Regions from separate parts of the Rhizobium sp. CC-YZS058 genome, predicted to be linked through region 1. Evidence: predicted binding sites of a transcription regulator. Region 1 holds the regulator's gene; each other region holds the start of a gene.
What was found. Region 1 encodes LexA, which represses DNA repair genes until DNA is damaged. Its sites were predicted from a motif close to TGTTCNNNNTGTGTTCNG; they were not measured.

Region 1 (7,351 bases):
CCCGCGGGCCGGCCTATGCATATCTCCGCCCACTTTCGCCGGCCGTGCCGGATCTGGAAGAGCGCGTAGCTCAGTCGGTAGAGCAACTGACTTTTAATCAGTAGGTCCAGGGTTCGAATCCCTGCGCGCTCACCATCTTCGTCAAATTACGAAAAAAACACGCAAATTGAACGGGACTGGCGGGCATCGTTTGCGGAGCCGGGAGATGCGCCGTCCCCTTCGCGGATGGCGCGGCCAAACGATGGCAACAATCAAACTTCTATCATGATGTGGAGAGTTTTGGAGGCCTCGCCCGGAATTGAACCGGGGTACAAGGATTTGCAGTCCTCTGCGTCACCACTCCGCCACGAGGCCTCACAGGCTCATAAACAAGCCGTGGCGTGCGTTTAGAGCCATCCGCGAGAAATCGCAAGAGGCAAGCCGGTGCGGGCCGCACTTTTCCCCGCCCGCGTCTCCTCGCCCATGACGCGACGGATCAGAGGCTCGAAACCGCCTGCGGGTTCATCAGCGGCACTGCCTGACCGATGTCGTTGTTGGCGTATTTCAGCGCAAGGATGGAAAGGACGGAGACGATCATGCCAACGAAGATGAAACGCATGGAGATACCCTTTCGGCAGGCCGCGCCAGGGATGGCAGCGGGAGGCAAACTGGAATGGTGTGTGGTCGTGTTCTGAAGAAGCGAACGGCAGCAGTGGATCGGGACGATCCCGCTAGTCGAAATCGCCGATCTCGCCGGCTTGGAACAGAACGACGGGCGCGCTGCTTTCACCGACGGCCGGGCTCGTGTCCCGGCGCAGCGCGACAGCGCCGGCATGCTGGTCAGCCAGGCGAAGGGCAACGTGCCTCGCTTCATCTTCGCTCGCCGCGGAAATCGTCGGCTCGACCAGGGCCAAGCCGCCATCCGGGGCGCGGTCGAAGGCAAGCACTTCTAGGACGGCGTTTGTGCCGGGCATGGTCATGTCCCCATCCGGCGATCATCATGTCCGCCGTTCGAATTCGAGCAGCAAACGTGCCAAAGGGCTTGCGGTTCCGCAGCCAGGCACGATCCCTGCACAAGCTTGCCGTGCAACAAGCGAATGGCTCGCTTCGATGAGCGCGGACGGACGGGCGCGAGAGTGGATGCGGGAGACCGGTCGCAAAGCCCGCAATGCCGGGAAGGCGAAACGCAGGCTCTCTCGTCCAGCATCGGTCGCGGAGATCGCCATCACCCGCGCCACCCTTCTAAGGGACGGACGGCGCGCTAGGTCTGGTCGAGGAGCGAGCGCGCCGCGATCGTAAGCAGTAGGCAGCAGCAGGCGCGCCCGGGAGGTTCGGCATGGCACAGGAATGGCCAATGTTTATTCTGCAGGCCGTCGTCGTCTTCGGCGCCGTTGGCATGCTGTTCATCCGCGGCGATGGCGATATCGACCGACGGTGACGGTCTGAAAGGCGGACCGAGCAGGCTGGGAGGCAGGCACGGCCTGCCTGCCCTTTTCCCGTGAACCGTCAGTGGTAGCGGCGGATCAGGCCGACCAGAAGGCCCTGGATCTTGACCCGCTCGGGGCCGAAGATTCGCGTCTCATACGCCGGATTGGCGGCTTCGAGTGCGATGGAGGCGCCCTTTCGGCGGAAGCGCTTCAGCGTCGCCTCCTCGTCATCGACCAGCGCCACGACGATCTCACCGGGGCTCGCGCTGTTGGCGTTGCGGATGATGACCGTATCGCCGTCGAGAATACCGGCCTCGATCATCGAATCGCCTTTGACCTCGAGCGCGTAATGTTCGCCGACGCCGATCATGTCGAGCGGCACGGCGATGTCATGCGTGTTGTTCTGGATCGCCGAGATCGGCACACCCGCTGCAATCCGGCCCATGACCGGAACGGAGACGCTGTTGTTGTCGTTGCCCGGCGCAACGGGCCGACCCCGCGCGGACGGTGCGGCGGCGGGCGCGGCCGGCTCCTGCCCCAAGCTTCCCTGAATGACGCTCGGCGAAAAGCTGCGGCGCGGTTCCTTGCTCGGGGCGCCATAGGCCTCCGGCAGCCGTATCACCTCCAGCGCACGAGCCCGGTTCGGCAGACGCCGAATGAAGCCGCGCTCCTCCAGCGCGGTGATCAGCCGGTGAATGCCGGATTTGGAAGCGAGCGCCAGCGCGTCCTTCATCTCGTCGAAGGAGGGGGGAACACCGGATTCCTTCAGCCGCTCATGGATGAAGATCAAGAGTTCCTGTTGCTTGCGCGTCAGCATGGCGAGGCTCCGGAATCGCTGGAAACAAATCAAGAACGAGACTAGCTGTTCCTTATGTGTTCCACAAGGCCCTCAATCAGCGAAAAACGGATCGCGTTTCGAGCCCACGAGCACCGGCCGACGCTAATGGTAGAAAAAGCAGACGCAGTCCGCCCTCTCCTCATTCTCGCGTCCCCACACCCGCGCCGCCAGCCTGTTGCTGGCGCCCGTCTCGTCGAGGGGCACGCCGAGCAGCGTGACAGCGGCGAGCTTGGCGTTGACCGCCTCGACGGCAATGGTCTGGCCAACCTGGTGCACGCCCTCGCGCGGGGTCCATGTAAAGAATTGAACGGAATACTGCATGTCGTCCTCCCGAATGCAGACAGGTCGCCCGCTTGCTCCTCCGCAAATCAGCGACATGCTTTCTCTATCACGAATCGAGTCGCGACGAAATGGGAAGGGAGAGAGACTCGCGATGCCGAGGCCTGCGGGAACACAACAGGCTTGGTTGCGTTCTTCCAGCAATCAAACCGCCGGCTGAGCCGGCCTGAGGAGACATCATGGCCAAGGTAGTCGACGAGCGCGGCGACGTGCGCAACACCAGCGAACTGAACAAGAAGGTGACCCTTTCCCCGACGGAAGCCCGGCAGGGCAGACAGGGTTCGCCGGTCTTGAAGGTGCTGATCGGCGGACTGGTGCTCGCAGCCCTCGCGTGGGGAATCGCGGAATTTTACGGCGAAAGCGTCGACAACGACGCCGCGACCACGCGGCAGACGGCTCCGGCAGCGACACCGAACGATACGAGCGCCACAACCCCGAACCAAGGCACGGTCGATAATACGCCGCCGGCTGGCGAAGCCATGCAGCCGGCTCCCGCCGATCGCGATCCTACACCGCAGACCGGGAGCGGCGGCGCGGCGCAGCAGCCGTAAGCTCTCTGGTTGACGGGTACACCGGCCCGTAGCAGCTACGGTCGTGAAGTCTCACATGGCCCGCCTCGTGCGGGCCATTGCCTTTTCAGCGCTTCAATCGGTGACTTATGACGATGCCTGTTCCTTCGCCTGCCGGCGTCGACCCCACCAGACGGCAAAGCGGCGGCGTCGGCGCCTGACGCTGGCGAAGTCGTGCGACAGGACGATCAGGCCGACGGGGATCATCCAGAAGCCGAGGATCGGCAGGAAGCCGAGACAGCCGAACAGCACGAACAGGACCCCGATCAGCACCCGCAGCCAGCGGGAGCGCGGCAAGCGAATCCGCCATGACCCCAGCTGAAGATGCGGCGGCGCCGCGGGACGAACCCGGTTTTCGGCATCCGACATGCCTCTTCCTTTCATTTCGTTTCACACGGCATCCCGCGCCTGCGTGGGCGCGCCGCCGTCTCGCGCGGCAATAGCCCGTCTCTCGGGCCGCGCGGGATGCGCAGCGAAGATGGGCATTCATCCACAGGGCGGCAAGTTTTTTTGAAAAAGCGCTTGGCAAATCGAGAAAGCGTTTGTAATAGCAGCATCACTTCTGCGGCGCAGATGTTCCCTGGTAGCTCAGCGGTAGAGCATTCGACTGTTAATCGACAGGTCGCCGGTTCGAATCCGGCCCGGGGAGCCATTTACTGGCTCTTTCCTTCCCTAATCCCTTCATCCATCCTCTCCGGGAACTATCCGTGCAGTCCCGCCTTCCTCTTGTCTTTGACGGAGGTGGACGATGGTGGATGAGAAGCGGACGGACGTCGAACAATCGTCGCCGAAAGACGTGATTGAGCGAGCGGATGAGGCCGAGCAGAAAGAAGATGCGCCTGTCGCACCTCCTTTCGCAGTCCCCAGCGGCACACCGGACGAGGCGGAACGACCAGTGGTCAACCCTGTGACGGGCGGGGCGCTCTGACGTCTGCCGTCTCAGTGAGCTCGGCATCATTCTTGAAAAGTCGTTTCGGATAAACGCAGCAACATCTTGTTTTTCCGTGATCCCTGATCCACCCCTTCTCGTCTGCCGTAGACAGCGGCGGATAGAGGATGGCGGGGACAATGGCGAAGGCACAGCGGGCGGAGACGGGAACGGTCATCCTGTGGTTCCGAAAGGACCTGCGGACCGATGACAATCGTGCGCTCGCCGCCGCGGTCGCTTCCGGGCGCGCCGTCCTCCCTCTTTACATCCTCGAGCCTGGCGAATCCGGCCCCTTGGGCGAGGCACAGGCCTGGTGGCTGCATCATTCCCTCGCCGCCCTCAGCGACGACCTGAAACGCCTTGGCGCGCCGCTGATCCTGCGCCGTGGCGAGGCGATCGACATCGTGCCGAGATTGGTCGAACGAACCGGTGCGTCCGCCGTCTACTGGAACCGCCGCTACGACCCGGCGGGCGCAGAGATTGATACGGCGCTGGAGGCTGCGCTTCGCGAGAAGAGCATCGAAACGGAAAGCTTTGCCGGCGCACTTCTCCACGAACCTACCAAGGTCCGCACCAAGACGGGCGGGCCCTACCGCGTCTACACCCCGTTCTGGCGGGCGCTCGAAGCTGCGGGCGAGCCGGAGGAGCCGATCGAGGCGCCGCGATCGATCACCGCCCCAAAACATCTGCCGAAGTCCGATGCGCTCGAGGCTCTCGCTCTGCTGCCGCGGCTTGACTGGGCCAACGCCTTTTCCGACCTCTGGACGCCGGGCGAAAAGGCCGCTCAAGCCCGGTTGAGACATTTCCTCGACGATCTCATCGGTGGCTACACGGCAGCGCGCGAGAACACCTGGGAGGACGGCACCTCCCGCCTCTCGCCCCATCTGGCATTGGGCGAACTCTCGCCTCGCCGCGTCTTTCACGCCACCCGCGGCCTCAAGCACGCGCCCGAGCGCGAGGTCGTCACCTTCCGCAAGGAGCTGGTCTGGCGCGAGTTCGCCTACCACCTTCTGGTCCACAATCCGGACATGCGGTGGGAGAATCTCAACCGAAAATATGACCGGCTCGGCTGGCAGGATCACTCCGGAGACTTTACCGCCTGGACGAAGGGCCTCACCGGCTATCCGATCGTCGATGCCGGAATGCGCCAGCTCTGGCGGCACGGGATCATGCACAATCGCGTGCGGATGATCACCGGCTCCTTCCTCGTCAAGGACCTGTTGATCGACTGGCGGCGCGGCGAGGCCTGGTTTCGCGATACATTGGTGGATGCGGACCCGGCCAGCAATGCCATGAATTGGCAGTGGGTGGCGGGCTGCGGCGCCGATGCCGCCCCCTTCTTCCGGGTCTTCAATCCGACCACGCAGGGCGAGAAGTTCGACCCGCAGGGCCGCTATGTGCGCGAGCACGTGCCGGAACTGGCCCGCCTCCCCGACAAATACATCCACCGGCCTGCCGAGGCACCGGCATCGGTGCTGAAGGAAGCCGGCATCACGCTCGGTAAAACCTATCCCTCGCCGATCGTCGATCATTCCAAGGCCCGCGATCGTGCGCTGGCCGCTTATCGCACTCTCAAGGACGCCGCATGACACTGTCTCCGCCCCTCGCCTTTTCGAGCAACGGCCCTTCGGCGGACACGGGACGACGACTGTCGATCGCGGTGATCGGGTCGGGCGTCTCGGGCACCTCGGCTGCCTGGGCGCTGGCCCCGGTCCATGACGTAACCCTTTACGAGAAGGACCACCGGCCGGGCGGCCATACGGCGACCGTGGACATCGACTATGACGGAACGCCGATTTCGGTCGACACCGGGTTCATCGTCTACAATGAGGCGAACTACCCCAACCTCACCGCGCTTTTTGCCGAGCTCGGGGTCGTCACCCATCCCAGCAGCATGAGCTTTTCCCTCTCGCTCGATGAAGGCGCGCTCGAATGGCGGGGAGGACCCTTCTCTGGCCTCTTCGCGCAGAAGCGCAATATGCTGCGCCCCTCCTTCCTGTTGATGCTGCGCGAAATCCTGCGCTTCAACCGCACCTGCCTGGCAGACCGGAGCGCCGGCGTGCTCGGAGATCGCTCGATCGGGGATTATCTGAACTGGCGCGGCTTCTCGCCCGGCTTTACCAACAACTACCTGATCCCCATGGCAGCCGCCATCTGGTCGGCGCCGGCCGCCCGCATGCTGGATTTCCCCGCCGAGCGCTTCGTGCAGTTCTTCGACAATCATCGCCTGATCTATGCCAAGCCACACCCCTGGCGGACGGTGGCGGGCGGCAGCCGTGTCTATCTCGACAAGTTGTTGGCGCGGCTCGGCGACCGGCTGAAGCTCAATGCGCCCGTTCGCGGTATTCGTCGCGAAGGCGGACGCGTCGCGGTCACGGAGGCGGATGGCACCCTGCGCCTGTTCGACAAGGTCATCCTCGCCAGCCACAGCGACCAGTCGCTGGCGCTGCTGCAGGATGCTACGGGCGAGGAACGGGACCTGCTGTCCGCCGTTCCCTACCAGCCGAACCGCGTCATTCTCCACCGCGATCCGGCGCTGATGCCGAAGCGGGAGAAGGCCTGGGCCTCGTGGAACTATCTGCGCTCGACCAAGCCCGGCGCGGACCAGAGCGTTGCCGTCACCTACTGGATGAACAGTCTCCAGGCGATCGACCCGGCGTGCCCGCTGTTCGTCACGCTGAACCCGGATCGCGAGCCGGCGGCCGACAAGGTCTTTGCCGAGTTTTCCTACAATCATCCGCAGTTCGATGCGCGGTCTGTGGAGGCGCAGCGGCGGCTTGGCGGGATCCAGGGCGATCGCAACACCTTCTTTGCCGGCGCCTGGACCGGCTACGGCTTCCATGAAGACGGTCTCGCATCCGGTCTTGCGGCAGCGGAACTGTTGGGGGGAATTATCCCCTGGCGGCGCCCGCCTGCCCTTCCCTTCGCGGAAGCGGCGGAATAGGACACGCTTATGGCGTCGCAGGATCGGGCAGAAGAGGGGAGAACGAGCGCCGCGGCGGCGCTTTACCGCGGGCATGTCATGCATCAGCGGATGAAGCCGCTCGGGCACCGGTTCCGCTACTCGGTCTTCTCGCTGCGGCTCGATCTCGACCGCCTCGCCGAAGCCGACCGTCAAAGCCGGCTCTTTTCGGTCGATCGCTTCAATCTCCTCTCCTTCCACCAGGCCGATCACAGCGATCGGCCGGGCGTGCCGCTGCGGCGCTATGTCGAGTCGCTTCTCGAAGGTCTGGAGCTGGAGATCGCAGCAAGGCGCATCGTGCTCGTCGCC
Region 2 (7,351 bases), 1.4 Mb from region 1:
CTTCGACACGCCAGTGCCGGACCGATGCAGCCACGGTTTCGCATCGCGCCGGCACGGCGCAGCTTTGTCGTCATCGATCGGCTTGGCCGCGTCGGTGGCATTTTCATCAGCGAGGCTGCGGCCCGGCACTTCGTCTTCCAGGAGAATGGCGGCCGAGCCGAGGCGATCGTCGTTGAAGAGGGTTCGGTCGTGTCCGATCCCTTCCTGTCGAGCGCGGCATGAGCCACGGCGATGGTTGTCACGGGCCGCCGGAACGGCTGCGATATCGCTGACGGCGAACGGCCGCCGGCGCCGTGTCCGGACTGCGAGGCGGCAGCAGCGTTACTCGGCCTTGTCCACCGCATCGCCTGCAGCCGCGTGCTGATGGAACATCAGCTCTGGGAGGCCACCCGTCTTCTCCAAGAGGCAGGGCTTCTTGCAGAGGATCTGCGCCATGACGGCCACTTCCGCCGCGCAATGGATGCCCGGCGGTTCGGCGTGGCGATCGCGGCGCTTGCTGCAGGCTGCAGCCCTGTCCTCGTGGCCGAGGAGTCCAGGTCTGCCATGCAGCCTTGGCGGCAGGCTTGCGAAGGTCGCCCTTCTCATCCCGACCCCCACGCGTCCGCTCTCCTGCGCCTATTGATTGCAGCGTGCAGGCAGGAGGCCGTGCGCTGAGAACGCAAAAGGAGTCCTCTTATGCCCACTCTTGTGAACGTCCCGCCGGCTGACCATGTTGCTCACGTCTCTGCACTCGGCCGCAGGCTCGGCGATGGCATCATGACCGATCTTGTCACGCCTTTTCGCTGGGGCGCGGTCGATCTGCATGGCCTGAAACGGCTGGTCGATTGGCAGATCGCGGCCGGTGTCACCGCTCTTTCGCCCTGCGGCCTGATGGGCGAGGGGACCGCGCTTTCCCCAGAGGAACGGGCCCAGGTCATCCACGCCTGTCTCGACTCTGCAAAGGGTCGGGTCCCCATTATCCCGTCCACCGGCACCAACTGCACGGAGACGAGCATCGCGCTCACCCGCCATGCCAAGGCGCTTGGCGCCGAGGCAGCGCTGATCACGGTACCCTTCTACAGCAAGCCGAGCCAGGCGGGCATTCTGCACCATGTCACGCGCCTCGCCGAGGCCGTCGAATTGCCGCTCCTGATCGAGGACCGACCCGAGCGCACCGCCGTTGCGCTCGCCCCGGAGACGCTGACCTCACTTTGCCAGCTGCCCGGTGTCATCGGTGTCATCACGGCCTCTTCGCCCGCCCGCCTGCGGCCGTCGCCCGAGAGCGACCGTGCCCTTGCGAGCCTGTCGAGCGGCGAGGGGACCTATCTCGGTGCGGCTCTGTCCGGCGTCTTCGGTCTGTTCAGCCAGGTCGCCAATGTCTTTCCGGAAACCCTGGTTGCGCTGCAGGATGCCTGTCGCGCCTGCCGCATCGACGAGGCGCTCTGCCTTCAGGATGGTGTGCTGCCCATGCTCGAAGCCTTCGCGCGCTGGGGCGGTCCGGCCGTTGCCAAGCGGACGCTGGCGGAGAACCTGCCGATCCTCGATTCGGTCCGCCTGCCGCAGGCCGCCCTTTCCGGTGACGATCGGCTGAAGCTGACCGCGCATCTGTCGGGCAGCCTGCTCCACGCCTCGTGAGGTGCGGTCGGCGGGGCTCAACGCGGAACCTCGCCAGCGCTCGCTCGTTACGGCCGTAACCGCAGGAGAACCCCATGTCCGATACCACCGTGAAGACGATCTATGCCCTGTTCGACACGCGCGAGGGCGCCGATCTTGCCGTCGAGCATCTTGTCCAGCAGCACGGGGTGGACCGCAGCGATATCTTCATCGAGCCGAAGGGGACCGAAAACACTTCCGGCGTTCAGCCTTCGGGAAGCGACCGCGAGGATGGAACCGGCGAGGGTGCGCGCGATGACGGCGCGCTGGACGGTGCCCTGCAGGTCTCGGTCGATCTCGCCCTTGCCGATCTCGACGTGGCGGAGGCCACCCTGCGCGAGGCCGGCGCCCGCCAGGTGGAGCGACGATAGCGGGCTGCCGCCACAGGTCTGGAGCGGGGAGGATCAGCCGATGCCGATCATCGCCACCGCCGCCTGGTCGATCAATGCCAAGCAAGCCATGCATTTTCCGCGGGAAGGCTCAGGCCTGCAGCGCTACGCCGCCGTCTTCCCCGGCGTCGAGGTGAATTCGACCTTTTATGGCCACCACAAGCCGGAGACCTATGCCCGCTGGGCCGACAGCGTGCCGCCTACCTTCCGCTTCGCGCTGAAGCTGCCACAGAGCATCACGCATGAGCAGCGGCTGAAAGGGTGCCAGGCGCTGTTCGAAGCCTTCCTTTCAGAAATCGCGCCGCTTGGTCCGAAGGTCGGGCCGCTGCTGTGCCAATTGCCGCCGAGCCTTGCCTTCGATGCGCAGACGGTGCGCACCGCGCTGTCCATGATGCGAGGCCTCCACGCCGGGCCCATCGTGGTCGAGGCGCGTCATGCCAGCTGGCGGGCGGAGGAGGCCCTGGCCTTGCTCGAGGATCTCGGCATCGAACGCGTGCTCGCCGATCCCGCGCCGGTGTGGTCGGCGACGAGTTTTCCCCGCCCGCCCGCCTATGTCCGCCTGCACGGCTCGCCGACGCTCTACCATTCCTTCTATGAGGACGACGCTCTGACCCGGTTCGGCGCGCTTCTGGCACCGGGCAGCTGGTGCGTGTTCGACAATACCGCCTCGGGCGCCGCACTCGCCAATGCGCTTCGTCTCCAGGGCTTTCTCCAGGCGGGCGCCGCCGACAAAACCGGCAAGCGCCTGCCCGGGGTCGCGTGAACCTAGCGCAGGACAGGCGGATTGTAGATGGGGCGGCGGCCACCACTCTGCATGCGGAACAGGCTCCATTCCTCGATAATCATCTGATCCGGCAGGATGCAGAGCGTGATGGTCTGACGGCTCGGCAGTCGGGCGGATGTCGGCCGGCCTCCGAGGGATTCGCAGTAGTAGGTTGCAGGATTGTTCATCGCCTCGGCCGCAGCCGGCAGGACAAGCGCGAGCAGCACGCCGCACAGGAAGGAAAGTTTCATCGTCGTTCTCCAAGGGCCTTCGAACCATGACCCTCCCCATCATAGACGGGGAAGCTGAAGCGCGCATGAATAGGTCCGAATATGCGAATGTAAAGATGCGCTCCGCTGGTGTCGGGCAATGATCGGGCCGCCTTGCCTGTCCTGCCGGCTTGGTCTCTAGCGCCACATGCCGCGCATGCGGGCGCCGATGTCGATCGTGGCGCCTCGGGCGGCGCGCTCGGCCGGGGAGGGGGCGACCCTTGGCCAGCTGGTTGCCTCGAAGAACTGCAGCAGGGTGGCGGGGATGAAGCGGGTGCGGGCGGCATAGACATGCCGGTCCCCTTGCGCGTTCTGCCCATGGGTGAAGAAGCGCTGTGGCGTGATGAGGGCCAGGCTGTCGCGCGCCCGCGTCATGGCAACGTAGAGCAGCCGGCGCTCCTCCTCCAGCTCCGCCGTCGAGCCGGTGCCGAGATCGGAGGGAATGCAGCCGTCCACGACGTTGAGCATGAACACCGCCCGCCATTCCTGCCCCTTGGCCGAATGGATGGTGGAGAGGATGAGATAGTCTTCGTCGAGCAGCGGCACGCCCGCCTGGTCGCTGGTCGCATCCGGCGGATCGAGCGTCAGTTCGGTCAGAAACCGCTCGCGATTGGCATAGCCGCTGGCGATCTGTTCCAGCTGCAGGAGATCGGCCTTGCGGGTGTCGGCATCCTCGTGCAGCCGGTCGAGATGCGGTTCGTACCAAAGCCGCGCCAGGCCGATTTCGCCCGGCCAGCCGGCGTCTGCCTTGCGCAGGCTCATCAGCAGGGTCACGAGCGCCGGCCACGCCTCCCCAGTCTTGGCCGGCGGCGCGATCTCGGCCAGCGAGAGCAGGGGCTCGGCGTCGGTCGCGATCGTCTCCAGAATCCGCGCCGCGGTCTGCGGGCCGATGCCGGGCAGCATCTGCAGCAGGCGGAAACCCGCCACGCGGTCGCGTGGGTTCTGTGCGAAGCGGAGAACGGCCAGAAGATCCTTCACATGCGCGCTGTCGAGGAATTTCAGCCCACCGAACTTGACGAAGGGGATATTGCGCCGCGTCAGCTCCACCTCCAGCGGGCCGCTGTGGCTGGAGGTGCGGAACAGCACCGCCTGCTGCTTGAGCGTCATGCCGATCTCGCGGTTGGCGAGCACCTGGTCGGCGATGTAGGTCGCCTGGTCGGTTTCGTCGCGCACGGTGACGAGCAGCGGCCGCTGCTCGGAAGCGCGATCGGTCCAAAGATTCTTGGTGAAGCGCTCCCGCGCAAGGTCGATCACCCCGTTGGCCGCAGCCAGGATCGGCTGGGTCGAGCGGTAGTTCCGGTCGAGCGTGATGATGTCGGCGGGCTTGGGCGAAAATCCCTTCGGAAAGTCGAGAATATTGCGCACGGTCGCGGCACGGAAGGAATAGATCGACTGGGCGTCGTCGCCCACCACCGTCAGCCCCTGGCCGGACGGCTTCAGCGCCATCAGGATCGAGGACTGCAGGCGGTTGGTGTCCTGATATTCGTCGACGAGAATATGGTCGAAACGGCTGCCGATCTCGTCGGCGAGGCCGGGGTCGGAGACCATCTGCGCCCAATAGAGCAGGAGATCGTCGTAATCGAGCACGGTCTGCGCCTGCTTGGCCTCCACATAGGCCCCGAAGAGCTGGCGCAGCTGCTCCTCCCAGTTGATGGCCCAGGGGTAGGAGGCTTGCAGCACCTCCTTGATCGAGGTTTCGGCATTGACGACGCGCGAATAGATGGCGAGGCAGGTGCCCTTGGTCGGAAACCGGCTTTCGGTCTTCGAAAAACCGAGCTCATGGCGCACCAGATTCATCAGATCGGCGCTGTCCTCGCGATCATGGATGGTGAAGTCGACGCCAAGGCCGATCTGTTCGGCGTACAGCCGCAACAGCCGTGCGCCGATGCCGTGGAACGTGCCGGCCCAAGCCAGCGCATCGGTCATCAGCCCCGCATTGTTTCCGAGCACCTGTCGGCAGATCCTTTCGACCCGCCGCGCCAGTTCCGCCGCCGCCCGGCGGGAAAAGGTCATCAGCAGGATCCGACGCGGATCGGCGCCATGGACGATCAGATGCGCCACGCGGTGGGCGAGCGTGTTGGTCTTGCCGGATCCGGCACCCGCGATGATCAGCAGCGGGCCGCCCGGCTGCCGGTCGGCAAGGCCGACCCCATGCTCCACCGCCGCGCGCTGCCGGTCGTTCAGTTTTTCAAGATAGGCTGCCATCCGTCCTCAAGCATGCACGTCTTCCTTCCACCCCAAGCCCCCGTGACTCGCGTTCGGAACAAAGAACGAACGTAACAGCTCGCCGACCAGCTGCAAAGCCCATGACCGATGGAGGCGTTCGGCGCCCACCGATCTTTAAAGCCGAGATACCCGCGGTCTGTAGGGGAACGGCCGCTTACGCCTTGCCGTGGCGGCGGGCGTGGAGGGCGCGCACGGCGTCGGCGAGTTCCGGTGCGGGTCCGTCGATTTGGGCGCCGACGAGGATCTCCTCGATGGCGATGCGGCGAACCTTCTGGTCCGGCACGCCCATTTCAGCCCACCATTGCCCGAGCTGGCGAGAGGAGCTTGCATAGACGATTCGCCCGAGCCCGACCCAGCCATGGGCGGCCGCGCACATGGGGCAATGTTCTCCGGAGGTGTAGAGCGTTGTCCTGGACCGGTCTTCCGGCTTGAGGTTTTCGGCCGCCCAGCGCGCAAGCGTGAATTCCGGATGGCGCGTGCCATCGCCGCTCGTATGGATGCGGTTGCGATCTTCCGCCAGGATCCGGCCGCCGGCATCGACGAGCACGGAGCCGAACGGCTCGTCGCCCGCGTCCACGGCCTGGCTGGCGAGCTCCACGCAGCGACGCAGAAGTGTCAGGTCGGTCTCGGTGATCATGGTCTGTCTCCTGTCCCGTCCGGCCGGTAGATCCGGGGCCGTCCATTGTCGAAACTCTGGCGGCCGTTCTTCCAGCCTGCGATCACCCGGCTCACCGCGCGCACGGCGGCCTCCGGCCCGGCGGCGTCCAGCAGCACCAGCGTTGCCGGGCTGCCGACAGCCAGTCCATAGGGCGCGCCCAGTTGCCGTGCGGCCTGCGCGCCAACCATCGCAAACACGCGCTCCATGTCTTCGGCGCGGGAAAGCTGGGCAAGGTTGGCGTAGAGATTGGCCATGCGGATGAGCGAGGCATCGCCATAGGGCGTGAACGGGTTCAGCACATTGTTGGTGGCGATTGCGGCCACCACGCCGGCATCGGCAAGACAGTGCGCCGGCGCGACGCCGCGCGGCACCAGCCGGTCCCGGTCGCGGCCGGTCAGGAACAGGTCGGTCGCCGGAAGAACCGTTACCGCGATGCCGGCGCCGGCCAGACGCTGCGCCACCTCGCTCACCGCCGCCGGTTCCATGGCGGACAGCGTGGTCACATGGCCGATCGAAACCCGACCCTGCCAGCCATGCCGTTCCGTGGCGGCAATGACGGTGGAGAGATCGGAGCGGCTGGGATCCAGGCTGAAATCGAGATGGAAATCCACGGCGACGTCATGGGCAACGGCCAGCGCGAAGATCCGGTCGATATGGGCCTGCGGATCCGGATCGGTATAGGGGCAGCCGCCCACCAGATCGGCACCGCTGCGCAAGGCTTCTTCGAGCAGAGCATCGGTTTCGGGCTCCTGCGTCAGCCCTTCCTGCGCGAAGGCGCAGAGTTCCAGGTCGAGCGCGAAGGCGTAATCGGCCCTGATCCGCTTGAGCGCCGCAAAGGACCGTAGGCCCGCGCGCGGATCGACCTCCACGAAGCTGCGCATCCGGGTCGTGCCGTGGAGAATGGCCGCCTCCACAACCCGCGCAGCGCGGCCATAGACGTCCTCTTCCGTAAAGGCGGCCTTGGCGCTGGCGGTCTCGCGCACGGCTTCGCTGAGCGTCCCCTCGCAGATCCGGCAGCGGTCGAGAATGCAGGCCTTGTCGAGGTGAATATGGCTATCGACGAAGCCCGGAAAGGCAAAGGCGCCCTCTGCCTCCACCTCCTGCGCCGCCATGCCGCGCAGCCGCGGGCCGATTGCCGCGATCCGGCCGTCGCGGATGGCAAGATCCTGCAGGTCCGCTTCCCCTTCGAGGCTGACCTGCCGCAGGATGAGATCGAACAGATCCTCCGTCCCGTCTCTCATAGGCCGATCGCGCCTCCGTCGCTGCGTGGGTCATGGGCAGCCTCGATCAGCCCATCGGCGTGAATGCGGATGATGCCGGCCTGACCGCCGAGCGGGCTGAAGGCCGGGATCGGGGCAATGGAATGGCCGAGATCGCGAAGAGCCTCGCGCGTCGCCTCGCTCAGGCTCTCCTC
Region 3 (7,351 bases), on a different contig from region 1:
GGTGGATCTCCAGATAGGCCAGGTGATGGTCCGTTGGGATATATTCCTCGAAGTAGAAGACCTGCCGATGGGCGGCAAAGCGCTGCATGAGGTGCTGCGGTCGCTGAAGCACGAAGTCCCAGCGCAGATGCGAGAAGCAGATGAGGGGAATATCCGGAGGGAGCTTCGTCTCGGGGGTAGGCAGAAACGAGCTCAACACATCCATGGGCCATCCTCACACAGCAGGTGCTGTCGAACTGAGGCTCGGCAAGAAGGTTCCCTCGGGTTCTCTATTTCTTTTTGCGGGCGGCTTCGAGAAGCGGCCGGAGCTTCTCGGTGGTGTGCGACCAGGTCCACCGATCAAGGACGGTTTGGCGCGGCGAGAAGCGGGCGGCGGCGGAGAGCATGTCGACGATGGCGTGATGAAATTCGTCAGCGGGAGCCATGCGGCCGGTCTCCGGCGTAATGTAGTGGAGGCCGCAACTGAGCGCGCTGTTGGCCAGCACCGGAATGCCGGCCAGCATGTATTCGGTCAGGATCGCCGGCGCGCCATCGTCCACGCCGCAGACGACGCCGAGCCGCGACTGGTTCATGAGCCGGTTCACCTCCTCGAATGGGACGCCGGGTGGATCGATGATGTCGACGGAGAGCCCGAGCTCGCCGATCCGGTGGCGAAACTGCTCCGTCAGCTCGCCATAGCCGCAGACGCAGAGCGCGCGGATGCTGCGCGGCAGCTTGGCCAAAGCGTCGAAGAGAATGTCGTGCCGCTTGTAGGCCTGCGCCGCGGCCACATAGATGACGTCGTAGATCTTCGGCATGTCGAGCGGGCGGAAGGTGGTGTCCGAAGCGAATTCCGGCCCGACGGGCATGATGGCGGTCGCCATCTCGGGATGGCGGCTCAGCACCGCCTGCGACTGCCACTCGGCCCCGGTCAGGACCAGATCGAAATGGCGGCTGACGGTCGTCGGAATGCGAAGGGCTGGCGCGTCGATCGAGTTGTAGATGCAGATGCTGTCGCGGCAGGCCTCCAGGATCTCCTCGCTGATGCCGAGTCCCCAGACGCAGAGGATCTCCGGCGGGCCGAAGGCGGCGATATGGCCCAGCATGTCGTTCGAGGCGAAGGGAGCCTCCGGCCCGTTCATGCGGAAGGCGCGACGCAGGAGGTGCGGGCTGCCGCGCGTCCAGGCCGGCGGCGGCGTTTCACCGCGCCAGTGCGTCCAGATCTCCGCGGTGTCCGCCAGTCCGGCTTTGAGGCAGGCGAGCGGCAGGCGTTCGATATAGCCGCCATCGACCGCGACACTCTCCCTCTGCGGCGCCTGCGTGACGGGCAGGCCGCGATGACCGGTGAGCCATTCGCGACGGAAGGCCTCGACATCGGGAAGCTCCGATTCCTCCCACGGCCCATCCTGAAAATCGCTGATGACGACGATCCGGCGCGGCAGGGAAGAAGGCTGAGGCATACGACGATCCGGAAACGAGGACTGGGTTTGGGTAGCGAGGAAGTATTTTCCGGCCGTTCCGTTCCCGATCGTGCGCACCTTTCGGTGCGCGCTTACAGGAGGAGACCCAGCTGGCTTTCCTCTTTGCGTAGAGGGGTGCGGTCGTTCGTCAGCGAGGACAGGGTGACGCCCAGCAGGCGGACCGGCAGCTTGAAGGGGTGGACCGTTGCCAGAAGCGCCTCCGCCGCATCCAGCATGTCCTCGACGCCGGTGCAGGCTTGTCCAACGGTGCGGCTGCGGGTCGCTTGCGTGAAATCGGCATATTTGATCTTCACGGTGACGGTCTTGCCGCTGATGCCCTGCGTCGAGCAATGGCGCCAGACCTTTTCGGCCAGCGGACGCAGTTCCGCCTTGGCGAGGCCGAGATCGGCAATATCCGAAACGAAGGTGTCTTCCGCGCCGACGGATTTGCGAATCCGGTCGGCGCGCACCTGCCGATGGTCGATTCCCCGCGCAATGCCATAAAAATAGGGCCCTGCCTTGCCGAAATGCTGCGTCAGGAACGGCAGGGACTTGGCGCCGAGATCCGCGCCGGTCTCGATGCCGAGCTTGCGCATCCGCTCGGCCGTGGCCGGGCCGACGCCGTGGAACTTCTTCACCGGCAGCGCGGCAACGAAGGAAGGCCCGTTCTTCGGCGTGATGACCGCCTGTCCGTTCGGCTTGTTGAGGTCGCTCGCCATCTTGGCGAGGAACTTGTTGTAGGAGATGCCGGCCGAGGCGTTGAGCCCGGTCGCGACCTTGATCTTGGCCCGGATCTCGGTGGCAATCTCGGTGGCGATCTCCATGCCCTTCAGATTTTCCGTCACGTCCAGATAGGCCTCGTCGAGCGACAGGGGCTCGATCAACGGGGTGTACTCCGCAAAGATCTCGCGGATCTGGCGGGACACGGTCTTGTAGACCTCGAAGCGCGGCGGCACGAAAATGAGCGACGGACAGCGGCGTTTCGCGGTGACCGAGGGCATGGCCGAGTGAACGCCGAAGGTGCGGGCCTCATAACTCGCCGCCGCCACGACGCCGCGGGCCGCAGATCCGCCGACGGCGATCGGCAGGCCGCGAAGCTCAGGATTGTCGCGCTGCTCCACCGAGGCATAGAAGGCGTCCATGTCGACATGGATGATCTTGCGGATCGCGGGGGGAGCGGAAGAGGTCATGGCGCGGCGTCGCAGGCAAGTCTCAAAGGAAACAAAATGAGAACATAGCAGGCTTGACGGGGAAATCCAACCGGTGCATCGGCGCGCTCGGACCGACATGGCAACGCCGCTTGGAGGCGGTTCGGTCGTCAGCGCGCCGGCTCATCCGGCATCTTGCGCTGGCGGCGAAGAGCGTCGGTGATTTCGCTGCGCGCGACGCCGATCAGCTGCTCCATGGCGTAGCGCGCGGCATCCGGCCGGCGCATGCGGATGGCTTCCAGCACGTCCTGATGCTTGGCGATCGCCTGCTGGTGCGACTGGCTGGCGCGATTGGTCAGCCGGAAGCTCGCCAGCAAGGCCGCGCGGATGGCGGTTGCGAACTGGCGATAGACCCAATTGCCGCTGGCGTTGATGATGGCGGTGTGGAATTCGAGGTCGGCACGGCTCCAGGCCTCGGTATCGCGGGAATTGGCCTCCACCATGTCCTCGAACGCCCGCGCGATCTGCGACAGAGCGCGGGCATCGGCATTGGCCGCCGCCTGCGCCGCTGCGGCCGGCTCCAGGAGCTGGCGAGCGTCGATCAGCGAGGTGTAGAAGGTCTCGTCCGCGCCGATCTTCAGCATCACGTCGAGAAGCAGCGGGTCGAGGTAGTTCCAGTTTTCGCGCGGCAGCACCGTGGTCCCGGCCCGCGTGCGCGAGCGCACCATGCCCAGCGCCGACATATATTGCATGGCTTCGCGCAGGCTTGTGCGGCTGACGCCGAACTGCTCGGTCAGCTCAGCCTCGTTGGGAATGGTCGATCCTTCCGGCAGTTCGCCCGAAACGATCTTTTCGACGATCTGCCGGAGAAGCGTTTCGCGCACGCTGCGCTTGCCGCGCCCGGCAATCGGGTCGCCGTTCTGCGTCAGGTGACGTGCCACGGCCGATGCCGTCATTCTCTGCCTCCTTGTTCCCGCTGCAGCATTCCGCCGCTTTTCCACGCGCGTCAAGCCGGCGTCACCGGCGCATTCATATTATTTATTTCGCCGCAGAGTTCGGACTGCAAACCGCTGGAACGCCGAATTCAGCCGCTTCGACCATCTGCGCCAAAATAAATCGTATTTATATTGACATTCATATGATCAGGTTTAGGGTGTGGGTCAGTCTTGGGAGCCGGCGGGTATGCAGGCCGAAGGCGGATCATCGCGTTGGGAGGAAGCTATGAAACTGGGATTGAGAGCAGCCGTTACATCTCTTGCCATGCTGACGGCATCGGCCGCGTTCGCGCAGGACAAGGACCTGAAGGTCGGGGCGATCTACATGGACGCGCAGGGCTTCTATGCCGGCGTTCGCAAGGGCATTCAAACCGGCGCAACCGAAGCCGGCCGCAAGCTCGACATCATCGAGACCAATGCGCAGGGCGATGTCAGCAAGGAATCCTCGTTCATCGATTCGCTGATCTCCGCCGGGGTGCAGGCGATCATCGTGTCGCCGGTCTCGGCCGACGGTTCCTTCCGCGCGATCCGCCGCGCCCATGATGCCGGCATTCCGGTGGTCTGCTACAACACCTGCCTCAGCGAAACCGACATGAAGGATTATGTCTCGGCCTATGCCGTCGGCGATCCCTATCAGTTCGGCCACAAGCTGGGTGAGGCCGCTGCCGATTATTTCCTGGCCGAGAAGAAGGATGCGCCGACGATCGGCGTACTGAACTGCGAGTTCGTCGAGGTCTGCGTCACGCGCCGGAAGGGCTTCGAAGAGGCGCTGATGGCCAAGGTGCCGAATGCGAAGATCGTCGACAACCAGGAAGGCGCGACGCTCGACAAGGCCGTCTCGGTTGCAAGCACCATGCTCTCCTCCCATCCCGATCTCGACGCCTTCTTCGGCGAAGCGGGCGGGGCGACGCTGGGCGCCGCACGCGCCGTCAAGAGCCAGGGCCGCACCGGCAAGACCGTGGTCTTCGGCGGCGACATGACGACCGAGATCGCCCAGGAGCTGGCCGATTTCAGCGTCATCAAGGCCGTCGTCGACATTTCGGGCCAGGGGCTCGGCAAGCTTGCCCTGACGCAGGCGATCAGCGCGATCGACGGCAAGGCGCCGGCCGATATCAAGGTCGCCTACGACATCGACCTCTACAAGAGCGCAGAGGACGGCAAGGCCTGGCTGGAGGCCCACTCCGACGGCGTTCCGTAACCATCGGGACGGCTTGACCGTCCTCCTTCGTCCCGGCCGGGTCTCCGAGGACTGCGGCCGGGCTTGCCCATCCTTCTTCTTCTCGCTTTGAATTGGGCTCGTGATGATCCATTCCGCAAGCGCGCCGTCACATAATCCGGATGTCACCGCCATCGCCGCGCTTTCGTCGTGCACCAAGCGCTATCCGGGCGTGCTGGCGCTCGACAAGGCCTCGTTCCGGGTCGAACCGGGCGAGGTGCGGGCACTGCTCGGCAAGAACGGCGCCGGCAAATCCACCCTGATCCGGCTGTTGACCGGCGCCGAAGTGCCGGACAGCGGGGCCGTCTCGATCGGCGGGGTCGCGCTTTCGGGCAGCGGTTCGGCGCGCGCACAGGATGCCTTTTCGCGCGGCGTGCGCGTGGTCTATCAGGAACTGAGCCTCGTTCCCGGCATGTCGATTGCCGAGAACCTGTTTCTCGGTCGCTGGCCGCGGCGCGCCGGCGTGCTCGACTATGCCGGAATGGAGCAGGAGGCCCGCGACGCCATGCGGCGTCTGGGCCTGACCATGTCGCCGGCCGATCTCGTCGCCGGTCTCAGCCCCGCCGAACGCCAGCTCGTCGAGATCGCGCGCGTGCTGCTCGGCAAGCCGAAGCTCGTTATTCTCGACGAACCGACCAGCTCGCTTGCCGCCGCCGAGGCCGAGAAGGTCATGGCCGCCGTCAAGCGGATCGCCGCCGAGGGCATTGCCGTCATCTATATCAGCCACCGCATGAACGAGATCCGCCAGATCGCCCGCTCCGCCACCGTGATGCGCGACGGGCGGATCATCGACACGGTCGATGTGGCCGGTGCCGACACGCGCGAGATCGTTCGGCTCATGCTGGGGTCCGAAGCGGCGCAGGCCGCGCGGATCGAACCCAAGACGCGCGAAAAGATCGTGCTTGCGGTCGAGGATCTCACCCTGCCGCCCAAGCTCGACCGCATCTCCTTCGCGCTTCGCCAGGGCGAAGTCTTAGGGATTGCCGGATTGCTGGGTGCGGGGCGGACCGAATTGCTGCAGGCGATCATGGGCGTGCGGCCTTTCGAAAGCGGCCGAATCTCGGTCGATGGTGCCGATCTTCGCCGGCCGAGCTACCGGGCCATGCTGGAGCGCGGCTTCGGCTACACGCCTGAAAGCCGTAAAGAGGAGGGCATCGTGCCTCTTCTCGGCGTGGACGAAAACACGGTCGCCACCGACTTCGCGGCCGTCAGCCATCGCGGCATTCTGTCGGCGCGAAGGATCGCGGAGGCGACGCGCAGCGTGATCGGCCGGCTTCATGTCAAGACGGCTGCCACCGACACGCCGATCGGTACGCTCTCCGGCGGCAACCAGCAGAAGGTGGTGATCGGCCGCTGGGTCCATGCCGGCAGCCGTGTCCTGCTGCTCGACGAACCGACGCGGGGCGTCGATGTCGAGGCGAAGGCGCAGATCTACGCGATCATCCGCCAGCTTGCAGCGGAAGGCCGCAGCGTCATCTTCGTCTCCAGCGAGATCGAGGAACTGCCCCTCGTCTGCGATCGCGTGCTCGTGCTTCGGGATGGCCGGCTGACGGACGAATTTCTTTCCCCGGCCATCGATCAGGACGCCGTCATGGCCGCCTGCATCGCCGGACATTGATGGAGGCCAGAATGCCCAATGACCAGGCCGTCCGGACCGTGGACAGCGCCGCGCCGCGCCGCCGCGGTTTCTCCCAGCACATGAACGAGATCAGCCTCTTCATCGCGATCCTGGTGCTCTATGTCGTCTTCTCGACCACCGCCAACGGCTTCATGAGCTTCAACAACCAGATCAACATCCTGCGCGATGCGGCAACGATCGGCATTGCGGCATGGGCGGCGACGCTGATCATCATTTCCGGCGAGATCGATGTCAGCGTCGGCCCCATGGTCGCCTTCATCTCGGTCGCGCTCGCCTATCTGCTGCAATGGGGTGTTCCGACGCCGCTGGCCTTTGTTCTCGCCATCGTCATCGGTGCGGCGTTGGGCTCGATCGCCGGCATCCTTCGCGCCTATTTCGACGTGCCCTCCTTTGTCGGCACGCTCGGCCTGTGGAGCGCGTTGCGCGGAACGGCGCTGTTCATGACCGATGCGCTTCCGGTGTCGATCGGCCGCAATGATCTGGTCGACCTTCTCGACCGACCGATCCTCAGCATTCCCCCGGCGGCGATCATCATGCTCGTGCTCTTCGCCGTTTTTGCCTTCGTCAGCCGCAAGACCGCGTTCGGTCGCTCCGTCTATGCGATCGGCGGGAATCCACAGGCCGCCCTTCTGTCCGGCATCAATGTCGCGCGCATCCGCGTCCAATTGTTCGCGATTGCCGGCGCCATGGCCGCGGTGTCGGGCATTCTTCTCCTGTCGCGGCTTGGATCCGGCAATGCGACGGCGGCGAGCGGGCTTGAATTCGATGTGATCGCGGCAGTCGTCGTCGGCGGAACGGCGCTTTCGGGCGGACGGGGGTCGATGCTCGGCACCCTGCTCGGCGTTCTCGTCATCACGCTGATCGGCAACGGGCTGGTCCTGCTCGGCATCAACCCCTTCTTCCAGCAGGTCGTG

Region 2: a site for LexA is predicted at 5,313-5,330, ahead of U8330_RS15650 (ATP-dependent helicase). Genes of this name have one in related genera too.
Region 3: a site for LexA is predicted at 2,657-2,674, ahead of dinB (DNA polymerase IV). Genes of this name have one in related genera too.

Annotation. Positions count from the first base shown of each region.
Region 1 covers NZ_JAYESJ010000001.1:1,905,579-1,912,929, forward strand. Annotated here, with positions in the region: tRNA gene U8330_RS09040 (tRNA-Lys) at 60-135, shown strand; tRNA gene U8330_RS09045 (tRNA-Cys) at 281-354, opposite strand; gene U8330_RS09050 (hypothetical protein) at 476-598, opposite strand; gene U8330_RS09055 (hypothetical protein) at 711-953, opposite strand; gene lexA (transcriptional repressor LexA) at 1,486-2,223, opposite strand; gene U8330_RS09065 (hypothetical protein) at 2,347-2,565, opposite strand; gene U8330_RS09070 (hypothetical protein) at 2,763-3,134, shown strand; gene U8330_RS09075 (hypothetical protein) at 3,240-3,521, opposite strand; tRNA gene U8330_RS09080 (tRNA-Asn) at 3,730-3,804, shown strand; gene U8330_RS09085 (hypothetical protein) at 3,901-4,080, shown strand; gene U8330_RS09090 (deoxyribodipyrimidine photo-lyase) at 4,221-5,669, shown strand; gene U8330_RS09095 (NAD(P)/FAD-dependent oxidoreductase) at 5,666-7,024, shown strand; gene U8330_RS09100 (DUF1365 domain-containing protein) at 7,034-7,351, shown strand, end outside.
Region 2 covers NZ_JAYESJ010000001.1:3,261,947-3,269,297, reverse strand. Annotated here, with positions in the region: gene U8330_RS15680 (hypothetical protein) at 1-222, shown strand, start outside; gene U8330_RS15675 (hypothetical protein) at 322-585, opposite strand; gene U8330_RS15670 (dihydrodipicolinate synthase family protein) at 676-1,614, shown strand; gene U8330_RS15665 (hypothetical protein) at 1,689-2,003, shown strand; gene U8330_RS15660 (DUF72 domain-containing protein) at 2,044-2,784, shown strand; gene U8330_RS15655 (DUF333 domain-containing protein) at 2,787-3,035, opposite strand; gene U8330_RS15650 (ATP-dependent helicase) at 3,192-5,258, opposite strand; gene U8330_RS15645 (nucleoside deaminase) at 5,434-5,916, opposite strand; gene U8330_RS15640 (amidohydrolase family protein) at 5,913-7,178, opposite strand; gene U8330_RS15635 (gamma-glutamyltransferase family protein) at 7,175-7,351, opposite strand, start outside.
Region 3 covers NZ_JAYESJ010000003.1:265,879-273,229, forward strand. Annotated here, with positions in the region: gene glf (UDP-galactopyranose mutase) at 1-205, opposite strand, end outside; gene U8330_RS21885 (glycosyltransferase) at 270-1,439, opposite strand; gene dinB (DNA polymerase IV) at 1,532-2,629, opposite strand; gene U8330_RS21895 (FadR/GntR family transcriptional regulator) at 2,758-3,543, opposite strand; gene U8330_RS21900 (substrate-binding domain-containing protein) at 3,809-4,780, shown strand; gene U8330_RS21905 (sugar ABC transporter ATP-binding protein) at 4,884-6,416, shown strand; gene U8330_RS21910 (ABC transporter permease) at 6,428-7,351, shown strand, end outside.